Regions from separate parts of the Streptomyces aureoversilis genome, predicted to be linked through region 2. Evidence: riboswitches for the same ligand, from Rfam matches in the RefSeq annotation. Region 2 holds a riboswitch; each other region holds the start of a gene.

What was found. A riboswitch is a leader RNA that binds a small molecule or an ion and turns the genes downstream of it on or off. The one in region 2 is predicted to bind cobalamin.
Region 1: it holds a riboswitch for cobalamin, as region 2 does, so the genes downstream of both, nicT (Nickel transporter NicT) here and ACFPP6_RS18270 (cobalamin biosynthesis protein) in region 2, are expected to answer to the same signal.
Region 3: it holds a riboswitch for cobalamin, as region 2 does, so the genes downstream of both, ACFPP6_RS16740 (ribonucleoside-diphosphate reductase subunit alpha) here and ACFPP6_RS18270 (cobalamin biosynthesis protein) in region 2, are expected to answer to the same signal.

Annotation. Positions count from the first base shown of each region.
Region 1 is NZ_JBHSKJ010000003.1:207,782-212,835, reverse strand. Features, by position in the region: gene ACFPP6_RS06495 (MFS transporter) at 1-797, shown strand, start outside; gene nicT (Nickel transporter NicT) at 923-2,068, opposite strand; cobalamin riboswitch at 2,100-2,317, opposite strand; gene ACFPP6_RS06485 (APC family permease) at 2,614-4,176, shown strand; gene ACFPP6_RS06480 (hypothetical protein) at 4,188-4,787, shown strand; gene ACFPP6_RS06475 (cytochrome P450 family protein) at 4,987-5,054, opposite strand, start outside.
Region 2 is NZ_JBHSKJ010000009.1:268,946-273,999, forward strand. Features, by position in the region: gene ACFPP6_RS18265 (cobyric acid synthase) at 1-788, opposite strand, end outside; gene ACFPP6_RS18270 (cobalamin biosynthesis protein) at 818-1,783, opposite strand; cobalamin riboswitch at 1,912-2,031, opposite strand; gene ACFPP6_RS18275 (hypothetical protein) at 2,412-2,642, opposite strand; gene ACFPP6_RS18280 (inorganic phosphate transporter) at 2,662-3,906, opposite strand; gene ACFPP6_RS18285 (class II aldolase/adducin family protein) at 4,069-4,719, shown strand; gene ACFPP6_RS18290 (alpha/beta hydrolase) at 4,895-5,054, shown strand, end outside.
Region 3 is NZ_JBHSKJ010000008.1:295,526-300,579, forward strand. Features, by position in the region: gene ACFPP6_RS16735 (ribonucleotide-diphosphate reductase subunit beta) at 1-395, opposite strand, end outside; gene ACFPP6_RS16740 (ribonucleoside-diphosphate reductase subunit alpha) at 395-2,782, opposite strand; adenosylcobalamin-variant (AdoCbl-variant) riboswitch at 2,955-3,055, opposite strand; gene mctP (monocarboxylate uptake permease MctP) at 3,284-4,909, opposite strand; gene ACFPP6_RS16750 (DUF3311 domain-containing protein) at 4,906-5,054, opposite strand, start outside.

The DNA.
Region 1 (5,054 bases), on a different contig from region 2:
ACGCCCTGGACTCCGCCTCGCAGGAGCTGGTCTTCGTCGGCGGGCCCCTGGTGGTGGCCGGCGGGGTGGCCGTCGCCTCGCCCGAGGCGGCGCTGTGGGCAGGTGCGCTCCTGGGCATCGCCGGAGTGCTCGTCGTCGCCACAGCCCCGCCCGCCCGGGTCTGGAAGGCGCCCGCCCGCTCCGGCGACTGGCTCGGCCCGCTGCGCAGCCGCGGCCTGGTAGTGCTGCTCACGGGCCTCACGGGCGCGGGCGTGGCCATCGGCACGCTCAACGTCCTCGTCGTCCACTACGCGGAGGACCACCGGCTGCCCGGCGGTGCCCCCACGCTCCTCGCGCTCAACGCCCTCGGCGCGCTGATCGGCGGGCTGGCCTACGGGGCCGTGCGGCACTGGCGGGTGGCGCCGCCGCGCCGGACGCTGCTGCTGATGCTGGGGCTCACGGCCGGGTACGGGCTGCTGTGCCTGCTGCCCGCGCCGCCGTTCATGGCCGGCCTGATGATCCTCACCGGGCTGTTCCTCGCGCCCGTGCTCACCGTCGTGTTCGTGCTGGTGGGCGAGCTCGCCCCGGCGGGCACCGTCACCGAGGCGTTCGCCTGGCTGGTGACCCTGATGACGGCGGGCGTGGCGCTGGGCTCGGCCGTCGTCGGCACGGTGCTGGAGACGGCCGGGCCCACGTGGGCCGCGTCGTGCGGGGCCGCCGGGCTCGCCGTGGGCGTCCTGGTGATCCTCGCCGGGCAGGCGCACCTCGTCCCGGTGGCGCGGGAGGAGGCCGAAGAGGCGCCCGCCCGCGCCGTCTGAGCAGGGCCGGTGCCGCGACCGGATCCGGCCCGCGATCAAGCCCGGCCCCGCGATCAGGCCCGGCCCCGGCCCTGCGGCGACCGGGCCGGGCGGGACCGGGCCGGTCGGTACCGGACCGGCCGGCGTCAGCTCTCGGCCGCGGCCTGCGTGCGGGCCGCCCAGCGCTGTTCGACCTTGCCGAAGCGCCAGTAGCCGAGGGCCGCCGCCCACACCACCACGAACAGGCCGACGATGACGAAGCCCACGTTGTCGAGGTTCAGGCCGGCGATCCAGCCGCTCACCGCGTCGTCCAGCCCCAGCTTCTCGTGCAGGACGCCGACCAGTTCGATGGTGCCGATGAGGAAGGCCACGGCGATGGACAGGCCGGTGATCGTGAGGTTGTAGTAGACCTTGCGGACCGGGTTGGAGAACGCCCACTGGTAGGCGAAGTTCATGAACGTGCCGTCGAGCGTGTCGAACAGGCTCATGCCCGCGGCGAACAGCAGCGGCAGGCACACGATCGCGTACCAGGGCAGGCCCGCGGCGGCCCCGCTGCCCGCCATCACCATCAGCGTGACCTCGGTGGCGGTGTCGAAGCCGAGCCCGAAGAGGAAGCCCAGCGGGTACATCTGCCCCGGCCGGGTGATGGAGCGGGTGAAGCGGCCGAGGATGCGGTTCATGAAGCCGCGCGAGTCCAGGTGCTGCTCCAGCTCGGCCTCGTCGTAGCGGCCCTCGCGCATGGCGCGGAAGATGCGCAGGATGCCGGCGAGGGCGACGAGGTTGAGCGCGGCGATGAGGTAGAGGAAGCCTCCGGAGACCGTCGTGCCGACGACGCCCAGGGTCTGGTGGGCCGTGGACTCCTCGTCCATCAGCCGCCCCGCGAGCTGGGTGCCGCCGGCCACCAGGGCGGCCATCGCGACGACGACGCTGGAGTGGCCGAGCGCGAACCAGAAGCCGACGGAGACCGGGCGCTTGCCGTCCGCCATGAGCTTGCGGGTGGTGTTGTCGATGGCGGCGATGTGGTCGGCGTCGAAGGCGTGCCGCATGCCGAGGGTGTAGGCGGTGATGCCGAGCCCGACCCCGTAGACCTTCGAGCCGACGGTGTAGTGGTTGGGGACGACGAGCAGGTAGAGCACGCCGAACGCGACGACGTGCAGGGCGGCTATGACGGCCAGCAGACCGGCGGTCCGCACGGTGTCCTCGCGGCGCCAGCGGAAGGCGGGCGCGGGGCCTGCACCGGGACCGGTACCGGTGGAGCCGGGTGAACCGGATGAATCAGCAGTAAGGGACATCTTGGGTTGAACGCTCCAGCACCTCGTGGACCATTTGCGAGATGCCGTGGCCGGTCTCCTGGCTTACGGGTCCGTTCGCGCCCGTCCCCGCCTTCCCGGCAGCCGGCTGCGGCCAGTGGCTCCGCGCGCCGTGGGGAGCGCGCGGAACGGGACGGTCACTCCCCGATCACAGTGGCGAGGGCCGCTCCGGACTGGGACCACGAGGGCCCGTCACCGGTCTTCCCGAACACCACGGCCGGGCCACCCTAGCGGTTGTGCACAAGTTCTGCAGTTGCACATCTCTCGCAATCGACGGCGGCAGGCCGTAGGCGGACGGGGCTGCGGGCCGAGCCCTTCCCCCGGACGGCCCAGCCTCTGCGCCGGCATCTCCCGCCCCGCCCACCCCTTCCATCACTGCCGTCACGGATGGAAGCCGCCCGGTCAGCCGGTCGGCGGCACCGGCGTGTCGGAACGGTGGACGGTTGCGACACGCCGGTGCTACCAGTGCATTGGACGGATAATCAGGTCAGCCGGACCCCGTCCGGCGCGAGAAAGGGCCGACCGCCATGGCAGAGACGGAACCATCGCCGGACGAGCGGGTCGGCTTCGTGCGCCGCATCGGACTGTTCCAGGCCACCGCCATCAACATGAGCCAGATGTGCGGCATCGGCCCCTTCGTCACCATCCCCCTCATGGTCGCGGCCTTCGGCGGCCCGCAGGCCGTCATCGGCTTCGTCGCGGGCGCGGTGCTGGCCCTGGCCGACGGGCTGATCTGGGCCGAGCTCGGCGCCTCGCTGCCCGGCGCGGGCGGCAGCTACGTCTACCTGCGCCAGGCCTTCCAGTACCGCACCGGGAAGCTGATGCCGTTCCTGTTCGTGTGGACGGCGATGCTCTTCATCCCGCTGGGCATGTCCACCGGGGTCATCGGCTTCGTGCAGTACCTGGGCTATCTGTGGCCGGACATGGGCCAGACGCAGGGCGACCTGACCGGGCTGGCCGTCATCGCGCTGATCGTGCTGGTGCTGTGGCGGCGCGTCGAGAACATCGCGCGGATCACGGTCGTGCTGTGGTGCGTGATGATCGCCTCCGTCGTGCTGGTCATCCTCGCCGCCTTCACCCACTTCAGCCCCGACCGGGCCTTCACCTACCCCGCGGACGCCTTCGAGCTGACGACCAACCACTTCTGGATCGGCTTCGCGGCGGGCCTGACCATCGGCATCTACGACTACCTCGGCTACAACACGGCCGCCTACATGGGCGCCGAGATCAAGAACCCCGGGCGCACCCTGCCGCGCGCCATCGTCTTCTCCATCCTCGGCATCATGGCCATCTACCTGCTCCTGCAGATCGGCACGCTCGGCGTCATCGACTGGAAGCAGATGCTCGACCCCGCCTCGACGGCGTCCTCGTCCGTCGCCTCGGCGGTCCTGGAGGAGGCCTGGGGCAAGGGGCCCGCCCGGCTCGTCACCGTGCTCATCCTCGTCACGGCCGTCGCCTCGGTCCTCGCCGGGCTGCTCGGCGGCTCCCGGGTGCCCTACGACGCCGCCCGGGAGAAGGTCTTCTTCCGCCCCTTCGGGCGACTGCACCCCAGACACCGCTTCCCGGCGCTGGGCCTGGCCGCCATGGGAGTCATCACGGGCGCAGGGTTCCTGATCGGCCGTCATACGAACCTGGCCACGCTGATCCAGCTGCTCACCTCCGTGATGGTGATCGTGCAGGCCCTCGCCCAGGTCCTGGCCGTGACCGTGCTGCGCCGCCGCCAGCCGGACCTGCCGCGCCCGTACCGGATGTGGCTCTACCCGCTGCCGAGCCTGGTGGCGCTGGTGGGGTGGCTCGTCATCTACGGCTACGCGAACCGGAATTCACCCGGGCGGCACCCCATCGAATGGTCCCTGGCCTGGGTCGGGGCCGGTTGCGTGGCCTTCCTGCTCTGGTCGCGCTACGAGAAGGTGTGGCCGTTCGGGCCGCGGGAGATCAGCGAGGAGTACCTGCACGGCGCCGGCCCGGACACCGCCCCCGGGACGGCCGCCGGAACCGCCCCCGGCCTCGCCGCGGGTGCGGTCCCTGACACCAGGTCGGGCGGGGCGCCGGACGCCGACCCGGACACCGGGGTGCCCGCCGAGCGGTGATACTTGCATCCATGCCTGTTTCTGCCTCCCCTCACTCACCTCCCGCCCCGCACGCCTCCGCCGCCCGCCGCAGGCTGTACTGGCACCGCCTCTTCTTCGGGCTGTGGTACCGCCCGGTCGAGATCCTGGACGAGGCGCGGGACCGGAGCGTGTGGGGGGCGGCGGCGTTCCTGTGCCTGCTCTGCGGAGCGCTGGGGACGCTGGGCAAGGACTCGTTCTGGGAGGGCTGGCGGGTGGGCCCGGCCCTGGCCCTGGAGGCCATGGCGATAGCCGACGTCGTGCTCGTGCTGGCCAGCCTGCTGCTGGGCATCGCCACCCAGGCCATCGCCCGCCGGCTCGGCGGCAACGGAAAGTTCGGCCCCACGGTCACGCTGTTCGTGGTGGTGTTCTGGGCGACGGACCTGCCGCGCCTGGCCCTGGACGCGTGCCTGCCCGGGGACTCCTTCCCCGTACGGGCGGCCGCCTGGATCACCTCGGCCTTCGGCTACGCCTTCGCCACCCTGCTGATCCGCGGCCAGCACCACCTGCCCACGCACAAGGCCGTGGCGGCGGTGAGCATACAGATGCTCGCGGCGGTCGCCCTGCTGAAGTTCCCTGCCACCACGGTCTGATCCACCGCGGCCCGATCCGCCGCGAGCCGGTCCGGCCGCTGCGGCTGCTGTGGTTGCCGCGGCAGGCGCGCCGGAAGAACCGGCCTGAGGGTTCGAAGGCCCGCCCGGTGCGACGGGGGATGCACACCGGGCGGGCTCGAGGACAGTTCTACCTCATCAAGGATGGGTTATGCACCAAAAATCTGTTCGGCTTTGCTGACTACCAGCGAACAGGGAGCGAAATCAGGCCACTCGCGCGTATCGAGGGCCGCCGGGCGATGTCCTCCC
Region 2 (5,054 bases):
ACCCGCAGCACGTCCGCCCCGTGCGGCGGGGCCACCACCGACTCGCGCACGGCGCCGCGCAGCGAGACGCGCAGGCCGTCCTCCTCGTCGATGCCGAGGCCGTGCGCGAACGGCAGGACGCCGAACGTGCGCCGGCCCGTCAGCTCGTACAGCATGTCCAGGCCGGGCTCCAGCAGCGTCACGTCGCCCCGGAACTTGTTGACGACGTAACCCGCTATCAGCTCCTGGTCCTCGGGCGAGAGCAGGGCCGTCGTGCCGAAGAACGACGCGAAGACGCCGCCGCGGTCGATGTCGCCGACCACGACCACGGGCAGCCGGGCCGCCCGGGCGATGCCCATGTTGACGATGTCGCTGCGCCGCAGGTTGATCTCGGCCGGGCTGCCGGCGCCCTCGCAGATCACCGCGTCGTGCGTGCGCCGCAGCTCCTCCAGGCACTCGGTCACCGTGCCGAACAGATGCTCCTGGCGGCCCGCGTGATAGCCGCGCGCACTGAGCTCGCCCACCGGCTTGCCCATCAGCACGACCTGGCTGCTGCGGTCGCCGCCCGGCTTGAGCAGCACGGGGTTCATGAGGGCGCTCGGCTCCACGCGGGCCGCGGCCGCCTGCATGGCCTGGGCCCGGCCTATCTCCGCGCCCTCGCGCGTCACGAACGAGTTGAGCGACATGTTCTGCGCCTTGAACGGCGCGACCTTGACGCCCTTGCGGGACAGCCAGCGGCAGATGCCGGCCGTCACCACGCTCTTGCCCGCGTCCGAGGTGGTGCCGGCCACCAGCAGGCCCCCGCCCAGCGGGCCCGCGGACCCGCTCCTGTCAGCCGTCACCGGCTCCTCCTCCGTGCGTACCGTGCGAAGCTTCCGACAGAGAGCCTGCCCACCACGGCCGTTCCCAGGGCCAGCAGGGAGACCCGGCGCGAGAGGCGTACCGCGCGCTCGATGTCGTCCGTCGCCACCGGGCGGTTCTCCGCCCCCAGCACGGGCCGGTGCTCGACGCGGCCCGCGTACGCGAGGGTGCCGCCGAGCCGCACGCCGAGGGCGCCGGCGAACGCGGCCTCCACGGGACCCGCGTTGGGGCTGGGGTGGCGGGACGCGTCCCGCCGGGCCACCCGCCAGGCGCCGCGCGGATCCGGGCCCGCGAGGACGGCGAGGGCCGCGGTGAGGCGGGCGCCGGGCCAGCCGGCGACGTCGTCGAGCCGGGCCGAGGCCCAGCCGAAGCGGCGGTAGCGGGGGGACTTGTGGCCCACCATCGCGTCCAGCGTGTTCACGGCCCGGAAGGCCACCAGACCCGGCACGCCCCCGAGGGCGCCCCACACCAGCGCGCCGACGACGGCGTCGGAGGTGTTCTCGGCCACGGACTCCACGACGGCGCGCGCGATCTGCTGCCCGTCCAGGGCCTGCGGGTCGCGCCCGCACAGGTGCGGCAGGCGCTCGCGGGCGACGTCCACGTCGCCGGCGGCGAGCGCGCCGCCGATCGCGCGGGCCTCGCGGCCCAGGGAGGTGCCCCCGAGCACGGCCCAGGTGGCGGCGGCGGTCAGGGCGATGCCGGCGGGGCGGGAAGCGCGCGCGGCGCGCGCCAGCAGCGCGGCACCGGCGGCCGGGCCGCCCGCGCACAGCAGGGCCTGCGCGGCGCCGTGGCCGCGGTGGTCGCGCCACAGGCGCTGCTCGACGGCCTGGGCGGCGCGGCCGAACGCGGCCACGGGGTGGCCGCGGCGGGGGTCGCCCAGGACGCGGTCACCGAGGAAGCCGAGGGCGGCGCCGCACGCGAAACCGATCGGATCGGCACGCATCGGCTCAGACCGCCGTCACGCCTCGGCGGGGGGAGGGAAGCGTACGGGGCGTTCGGTGGCGGGCGCCGGGCATGACGATGTGTCCTCACTCAGGGTCCGCGCCCTGGCTCGACGTGACCGGCGACCAGAGTCTCCTGGCTCCCGGATCCGCGCCGCCCCGGCCTTCCGGCTCGCCGCCGTGGCATCGCGTGGGGGAGACGCTCCCCGGTGACAGTGGCGGGACCGCGCCGGATTCACACCGGCTTCCTCTGCTGTCGCCGTTTGGCTCCGGAAGTCCACCATGTGCCGCGGGCGCCGTCAACTCACCTCTGACCTGGCCCGACCCGCCGTCCCCGGCTGCGCCGGGCAGCCCGGGGAGCGCGGCACCGCCGGACTCCGCCGTGCCGGTCGCTCGCCGTGGCGGCGGATCTTTGCGCGCGGCGGGTGTGAGGGCTCCCGGCCTTCGCCGCCCGGGCCGCGCGGAATCTTCTGCCGCCGCCGTGGCGCGCGCCTGTGACGCACCTCTCCGCACCTCTCCGGCGGTGCCGTGCTGCCCGCAGCACCCGGAGGCTTCCTGCGACCCCCGGAGGGAAACGCAGCGGCCGGGACCCCCGTGGGGGTCCCGGCCGTCGAAGCGGGTCGTGAGCGGTTACACCACGATCAAGTAGATGCCGTAGCCCACGGCCGCCGCGCACAGCGCGAAGCACGCGTACGCACCGGAGTGCCGCACGAGCGCCCCCGCGCCCGCCGCCGAGTCCGCCGAGCTCCCCGCGCGGGGCGACGTGCCGACGATGCCGAGGGTGAAGATGCCCACCAGGCCGACCGTCACCACGAGGCTGACGCCGAAGACCTGGCCGAGGGCTGCCCAGTCGATCTGCATGCTGTTTCTTCCTTAAGCCTTAGCTCGCCGTGGCGGCGGCAGGAGCCCGCCCGGCCTCGGGGGAGGGGGAGACCGCGGCGGCCAGGGGGCCGGCCGGCGGCGGGGCGACGGCCTGCAGGGCCGCGGTGACGACACCGGCCGGCTCGGCGTCGGTGCCGGCCTCGCTCGGGTCCAGGTCCTCGTGGGTGACGGGCTTGCGGCGCGAGGCCAGCCAGATCGCGCCGGAGACGGCCAGGCCGAGGACGGCGACGGCCGCGACGCCCCAGTCGCCCTGGTCGGCGAGGAGGGCGGCGCCACCGGCGACCAGGCCCGCGGCGGGCAGGGTCAGGCCCCAGGCCATGATCATGCGGCTTGCGGTCGACCAGCGCACGACGCCGCCCTTGCGGCCGAGGCCGGCGCCCATGATCGAGCCGGAGCAGACCTGGGTGGTGGAGAGGGCGAAGCCGATGTGCGAGGAGGCGAGGATCACGGTCGCGGCGCCGGTCTGCGCGGCGAAGCCCTGCGCGGGCTTGATGTCGGTGAGGCCCTTGCCGAGGGTCTGGATGATGCGCCAGCCGCCCAGGTACGTGCCGAGCGCGATGGCCAGGCCCGCGGAGACGATGACCCACATGGGCGGGTCGGCGTGCGGGGCGACGACGCCGCCGGCGACGAGGGCGAGGGTGATCACGCCCATGGTCTTCTGGGCGTCGTTGGTGCCGTGGGCGAGGGAGACCAGGGCGGCCGAGGCGATCTGGCCGGCGCGGTAGCCCTTGGCGGTCTCGCGCTCGTCGCGGCCCTTGGTGAGCCGGTAGGTGAGGCGGGTCGCGCACCAGGCGGCGATGCCGGCCACGAGCGGCGCGGCGACGGCCGGGATCAGGACCTTCATGACGACCTTGTCGGTGTTGACCGCGTCGAAGCCGACGGCGACGACCGTCGCACCGATCAGACCGCCGAAGAGGGCGTGCGAGGAGCTGGAGGGGAGCCCGGCGAGCCAGGTCAGCAGGTTCCAGACGATGGCGCCGACCAGACCGGCGAAGATCACTTCGGGTCTGATGCCGGCGGTCTCATCGATGATTCCCCCGGAGATGGTCTTGGCCACCTCGACGGACAGGAACGCCCCGACGAGGTTCAGGACCGCCGACATCGCCACCGCGGTCTTGGGCTTGAGGGCGCCGGTGGAGATGGTGGTGGCCATGGCGTTGGCCGTGTCGTGGAAGCCGTTCGTAAAGTCGAACACCAAGGCCGTGACGATCACGATCCCGATGAGAAGCGTGATGTGTTCCATTCACCCAGGCAATCAGCTCGATGGTCAGTACAGCGTGGACCGTAAAGACCCTTGGTGAACGGAAGGTGAACTGGGTCGGACTGATCAATGACGCGAACCGGAGGCGGAGCACGGATGACAGGGCGGACGCAAGGACGGACGCAGGGTGGGACGGAGGGACGGATGAGAGAGAGCGAACAGATCCGCCGGGCATGGGACGGCGTCGTGGCCACGGCCCGGCGCACCACGGCCGACGGCCTCGTGGTGGGCACCTCGGGCAACGTCTCCGCACGGGTCGGGGACGCCGTCGTCGTCACCCCGAGCGGCATCCCGTACGACCGGCTGACCCCGCGCGACCTGGTCGCCGTCGACCTGGAGGGCCGCCCGCTCCTGGGCGACCTGGCCCCCACCAGCGAGCTTCCCCTGCACCTCGCCGTCTACCGCGCCACCGGCGCCGCCGCGATCGTGCACACCCACGCCGTGCACGCCACGGCCGTCTCCACCCTCGTCGACGAGCTGCCGCTGATCCACTACATGGCCGGCGCGCTCGGCGGGCCGGTCCGCGTCGCCCCCTACGCCCTCTACGGCAGCGACGAGCTGGCCGCGCACGCCCTGGAGGCCCTGGCCGGCCGCACCGGCTGCCTCCTGCGCAACCACGGGACCCTCACCTACGGCGCGAGCCTCGACCAGGCGTACGACCGCACCGCCCAGCTGGAGTGGATGTGCCGGGTCTGGCTCACCGCCTCGTCCCTCCCCGGCCGCGCACCGACGCTCCTCACCCCGGCCCAGGCCGACCAGGCCACGGAAAAGCTCCGCGACTACGGGAAGCCGTAGACCGCCCCGGCCGCCCCGGCGGTGACCTCCGCCACACAACAACCTCCGCCGCAACGGTGAGCAACCACCGCGCCGGGACGGCACGCCGTGGCGGCGGCACAGGATTGCGGGCCTGCCGCCGGCAGGGCCTCCCGCCCACTGGCCGGTGGCGGGCACGCCGCTCACACTGGAGGGCATGGGCATACGGACCACGGCGGCCGTGGCCGCCGTCACGGCTTTCGGTGCCGGTGCGGCCGCCCTGGCGGCCGGACGGTACGCCTCCGACGCCGCTCTCCGCGCTTCCCCCGGCGGACCGCCGCCCGACCAGCCGCGGCTCGCCGTCCACGCCGTCGACG
Region 3 (5,054 bases), on a different contig from region 2:
AACGCCGCGGCGCGGTCGTCCGGGTCGGGCAGGTAGGTGTCCAGCAGCGTCAGATAGAACTGGACGTGCACGGCCTCCTCGAAGAGCTGCCGCGACAGGTACAGCCGCGCCTCGGGGGAGTTGATGTGCTTGTACAGCGTCAGGACCAGGTTGTTGGCCACGATCGAGTCACCGGTCGCGAAGAACGCGACCAGGCGGCCGATCATGTGCTGCTCGCCCGGGGAGAGCTTGGCGAGGTCGGCGACGTCCGAGTGGAGGTCGACCTCCTCGACGGTCCAGGTGTTCTTGATCGCGTCGCGGTAGCGGTCGTAGAAGTCCGGGTACCGCATGGGGCGCAGCGTCAGCTCGAAACCCGGGTCGAGCAGGTTCTTCTGGCGTTCGGGTGCCGTGGTCATTACTGGCATGCCTCGCAGGACTCGGGGTTCTCAAGGGAGCAGGCGATGGCGTCCGCGTCGGGCGCGGCCTGCTGCACGGGGATGGTGGCGGGCGCGGCGGCACCGCCGGACGCCGCGCGGGCGATCCGGGTCGCCGGGCGCGAGCGCAGGTAGTACGTCGTCTTGATGCCCTGCTTCCAGGCGTACGCGTACATCGAGCTGAGCTTGCCGATGGTGGGCGAGGCCATGAAGAGGTTCAGCGACTGGCTCTGGTCCAGGTACGGCGTACGGGAGGCGGCCATGTCGATCAGGGCGCGCTGCGGGATCTCCCAGGCGGTGCGGTACAGGTCGCGCACCTCCTGCGGGATCCAGCGCATCTCCTGGATCGAGCCGTTGGCCTCGGTCATCGCCTCGCGGGTGGTGCGGTCCCACACGCCGAGCTTCTTGAGGTCCTCCACCAGATAGGTGTTGACCTGCAGGAACTCACCGGAGAGCGTCTCGCGCTTGAAGAGGTTGGAGACCTGCGGCTCGATGCACTCGTACACGCCGGCGATGGAGGCGATGGTGGCCGTCGGGGCGATGGCGAGCAGCAGCGAGTTGCGCATGCCGACCTCGCCGATGCGGGCGCGCAGCGCCTCCCAGCGGTCCTCCCAGGCGGCGACGGCGTTGGGGTAGTGGTCCGGGTGCAGCACGCCGCGGGCGGTGCGGGTCGCGGACCAGGCCGGGTGCGGGCCGTGCCGCTCGGCGAGGTCGGCGGAGGCCTCGTACGCCGCGAGCATGATGCGCTCGGAGATGCGGGTGGACAGCTCCTTCGCCTCGGGCGAGTCGAAGGGCATGCGCAGGCGGAAGAAGACGTCCTGCAGGCCCATCAGGCCCAGGCCCACCGGGCGCCAGCGGCTGTTGGAGCTGCCGGCCTGCTCGGTCGGGTAGAAGTTGATGTCCACGACGCGGTCGAGGAACGTGACGGCCGTGCGGACCGTGCGGTCGAGCTTCTCCCAGTCCATCTCGCCGTCGGCACCGAGGTGCTGCGCGAGGTTGACGGAGCCCAGGTTGCAGACCGCGGTCTCGCCGTCGTCCGTGACCTCGAGGATCTCGGTGCAGAGGTTCGAGGAGTGGACGACCGCGCCCTTCTCGGCCGTCTGGTTGGCGGTGCGGTTGGCGGCGTCCTTGAACGTCATCCAGCCGTTGCCGGTCTGCGCGAGGGTGCGCATCATGCGGGCGTAGAGCACGCGGGCCGGGATCTGCTTGACGGCCTTGCCCTCGGCCTCGTACTTGCGGTACGCGGCGTCGAACTCGTCGCCGTAGAGGTCGACCAGGTCGGGCGTGTCGGCCGGGGAGAACAGCGACCACTCGGCGTCGGCCTCGACGCGGCGCATGAACTCGTCCGGGATCCAGTGCGCGATGTTGAGGTTGTGGGTGCGGCGGGCCTCCTCACCGGTGTTGTCGCGGAGCTCCAGGAACTCCTCGATGTCGGCGTGCCAGGTCTCGAGGTAGACGCAGGCCGCGCCCTTGCGGCGGCCGCCCTGGTTGACGGCGGCGACGGAGGCGTCGAGGGTGCGCAGGAACGGCACGATGCCGTTGGAGTGGCCGTTGGTGCCGCGGATCAGCGAGCCGCGCGAGCGGATGCGGCTGTACGACAGGCCGATGCCGCCGGCGTGCTTCGACAGGCGCGCCACCTGGTGGTAGCGGTCGTAGATCGAGTCCAGCTCGTCCAGCGGGGAGTCCAGCAGGTAGCAGGACGACATCTGCGGGTGGCGGGTGCCGGAGTTGAAGAGCGTGGGGGAGGACGGCAGGTACGACAGGGTGCTCGTCAGGCCGTACAGCTCGGCGACGTCGGCGACGGCGCGCTCGGAGTGGTCCTCGGCCAGGCCGCAGGCCACGCGCAGCAGGAAGTGCTGCGGGGTCTCGATCACGTTGCGGGTGATCGGGTGGCGCAGCAGGTAGCGGCTGTGCAGGGTGCGCAGGCCGAAGTAGCCGAAGCGGTCGTCGGCGCCGCCGAGGAGGGCCTCGTCGACCAGCTCGTCCAGGCGCGCGGCGTGGGTGGCCACGAAGGCGGCGGTGTCGTCCGCGATCAGGCCCTCGCGGTGGCCGACGGCGACCGAGGCGGAGAAGGACGTGGCGCCCTGGCCGGCGGCCTCGTCGGCGATCGCGCGGGTGAGCAGCCGCGCGGCGAGCTTGGAGTACTCGGGCTCCTCGGCGATCAGCCCGGCGGCGGCCTCGGTGGCGAGGGAGCGCAGCTCGGCCTCGTCCGAGTTCGCGCTCCGGCCCCGCAGTGCGGCGGCGGCGACCTTGCCGGGGTCGGTGGCAGGAAGGTCGGCGGTGAGGTCGGTCAGGGTGCGCAGCAGCGCGGTCCCGGGGCCGCCGGTCGCTTCTTCCGCTGAGACCGGATCGGCGGGCGCGATGGTCACTGAGGCTCTCCCTCGCTCGGCTGGGTGGGCCGGCGGGAGAGCACGACGGTCGCGTACGGGCGCGCCTGACGGACCAGGGCATGCCTCGTAGGCGTCCGTCGGCCCAACCCGCGAGGCCCGGACGAATTCAACGCCCATAGCCGAGCCCAGGGCAGGCTCGGTGGAGGGCGTGCTGCCGGCAGGTACTCGGACTCCTGCATGCGCGGCTTAACGGCATACATGCACCGTTGCGGGACAGTTCCGGATTTTCACCGGATTCCCCTGCGACGACAGCGAGGACGAGCATACATCTAGTGCCGCCCCTCGTACGCGCCCCCACATGTTGTGTCGCGCGGTAAGCGCATGGGTCGGAATGTGTTATCAGGCCCCGGTGTTGAGGGTGGGTTCGCAGGTCGGAGGGGGGTCCGGGAGCGGGGCGCGGCGAAGGGCCGCCACGCCCCCTCCAGGGGGGCGTGGCGGCCCGGTCGGCTCCGCGGGGCGAGGGCCCCGCCGAGGGTCGCTCTAATGCCCTCCAGGGGCCCCTGCGGTGGCCGGCGGGAGCTCGGTCCGGACCCCGGGGTCGCCCGCGTCCGCCGTGTAGTCCGCAGCCGAGGTCTCGTCCGTGCCGTCCGGCACGCGGAGCGCCTTCAGGGTGAACGTCAGGACGATGACGACGATCACATTGAGCGCGAAGGCGGTGAGCCCGATATAGCCCTTTTCTCCGATAAGGGGGATGAGGTTGGTATTCCCGAAATGATCCTGCGTCGCGCTCGGCGTGTCGTACGCCTTCCAGGTGCCGTACCCCATCCCCGCGGCCCAGCCGGCCAGCAGGGCCCAGCGGTGGAACCAGCGGGTGAAGAGCCCGCCCACGAGCGCGGGGACCGTCTGCAGGATCCAGATGCCACCGAGCAGCTGGAAGTTGATGGCGACGGTCTTGTCCATGGTGAGGACGAAGACGAGCGCGCCGACCTTCACCAGCAGCGAGGCGAGCTTGGAGACCTTCGCCTCGTGCCCGGGCGAGGCGTCCGGCCGGATGAAGTCCTTGTAGATGTTGCGGGTGAAAAGGTTCGCCGCGGCGATCGACATGATCGCGGCCGGGACCAGGGCGCCGATGCCGATGGCGGCGAAGGCCACGCCCGTGAACCAGTCCGGGAACATGTCCTCGAACAGCTGGGGGATCGCGAGCTGCCCGTTCTTCACCTTGATCCCCGCGGCGATGGCCATGAAGCCGAGCATCGCGAGCAGGCCCAGCATCAGGGAGTACAGCGGCAGGATCGTCGTGTTGCGGCGGATGACGTTGCGGCCTTTGCTGGAGAGAACCGCGGTCACCGAGTGGGGGTAGAGGAAGAGCGCCATCGCCGAGCCGAGCGCGAGCGTCGCGTACGCCCACTGCGCGTCCGGACCGCTCACCAGGGCGCCGCGCGGTTTGCCGGTCTCCGGGTTCTTGACCGCGAACGCTTCGCCCGCCTTCGCGAAGATGTCGTCGAAACCGCCCAGCTTGATGGGGATGTAGATGATCGCCACGATGATCACGATGTAGATCAGCGTGTCCTTGACGAAGGCGATCAGCGCGGGCGCCCGCAGCCCGGAGGAGTAGGTGTAGGCCGCGAGCACGCCGAAGGCGATGAGCAGCGGCAGGTCCTTCATGAACCAGTTCGACCCGCCGCCCACGCCCAGCACGTCCAGGACCGCCTGTATGCCGACGAGCTGCAGCGCGATGTACGGCATCGTCGCGAGGATGCCGGTGAGCGCGAGGGCGAGCGAGAGGCCCTTCGAGCCGAAGCGGCCGCGGACGAAGTCCGACGACGTCACGTAGCCGTGCTTGTGGGAGACCGACCACAGGCGGGGCAGGAAGGTGAAGACCAGGGGGTAGCAGAGGATCGTGTACGGCACCGCGAAGAAGCCGGCCGCACCGCCCGCGTAGATCGCCGCCGGGACGGCCACGAAGGTGTACGCGGTGTAGAGGTCGCCGCCGAGCAGGAACCAGGTGACCCAGGTGCCGAAGGACCGCCCGCCCAGCCCCCACTCGTCGAGGTTGTCCGCGTTCTCGGCCCGCCGCCACTTCGAGGCCATGAAGCCCATGACCGTCACGGCCAGGAAGAAGAAGATGAAGACGGCGAGCGCCACGCCGTTCACGCCGTCCTTCATCGCCGCTCACCCGCCTTGCGGGCCCGCTCCTGACGCCGCACGAGCACGTAGGCGACGACGGTGAGCAGGGTCGAAACGGGCACCCACAGCATCTGGTACCAGTAGAAGAAAGGGATGCCGATGAAGGCGGGCGCGGTCCTGGCGT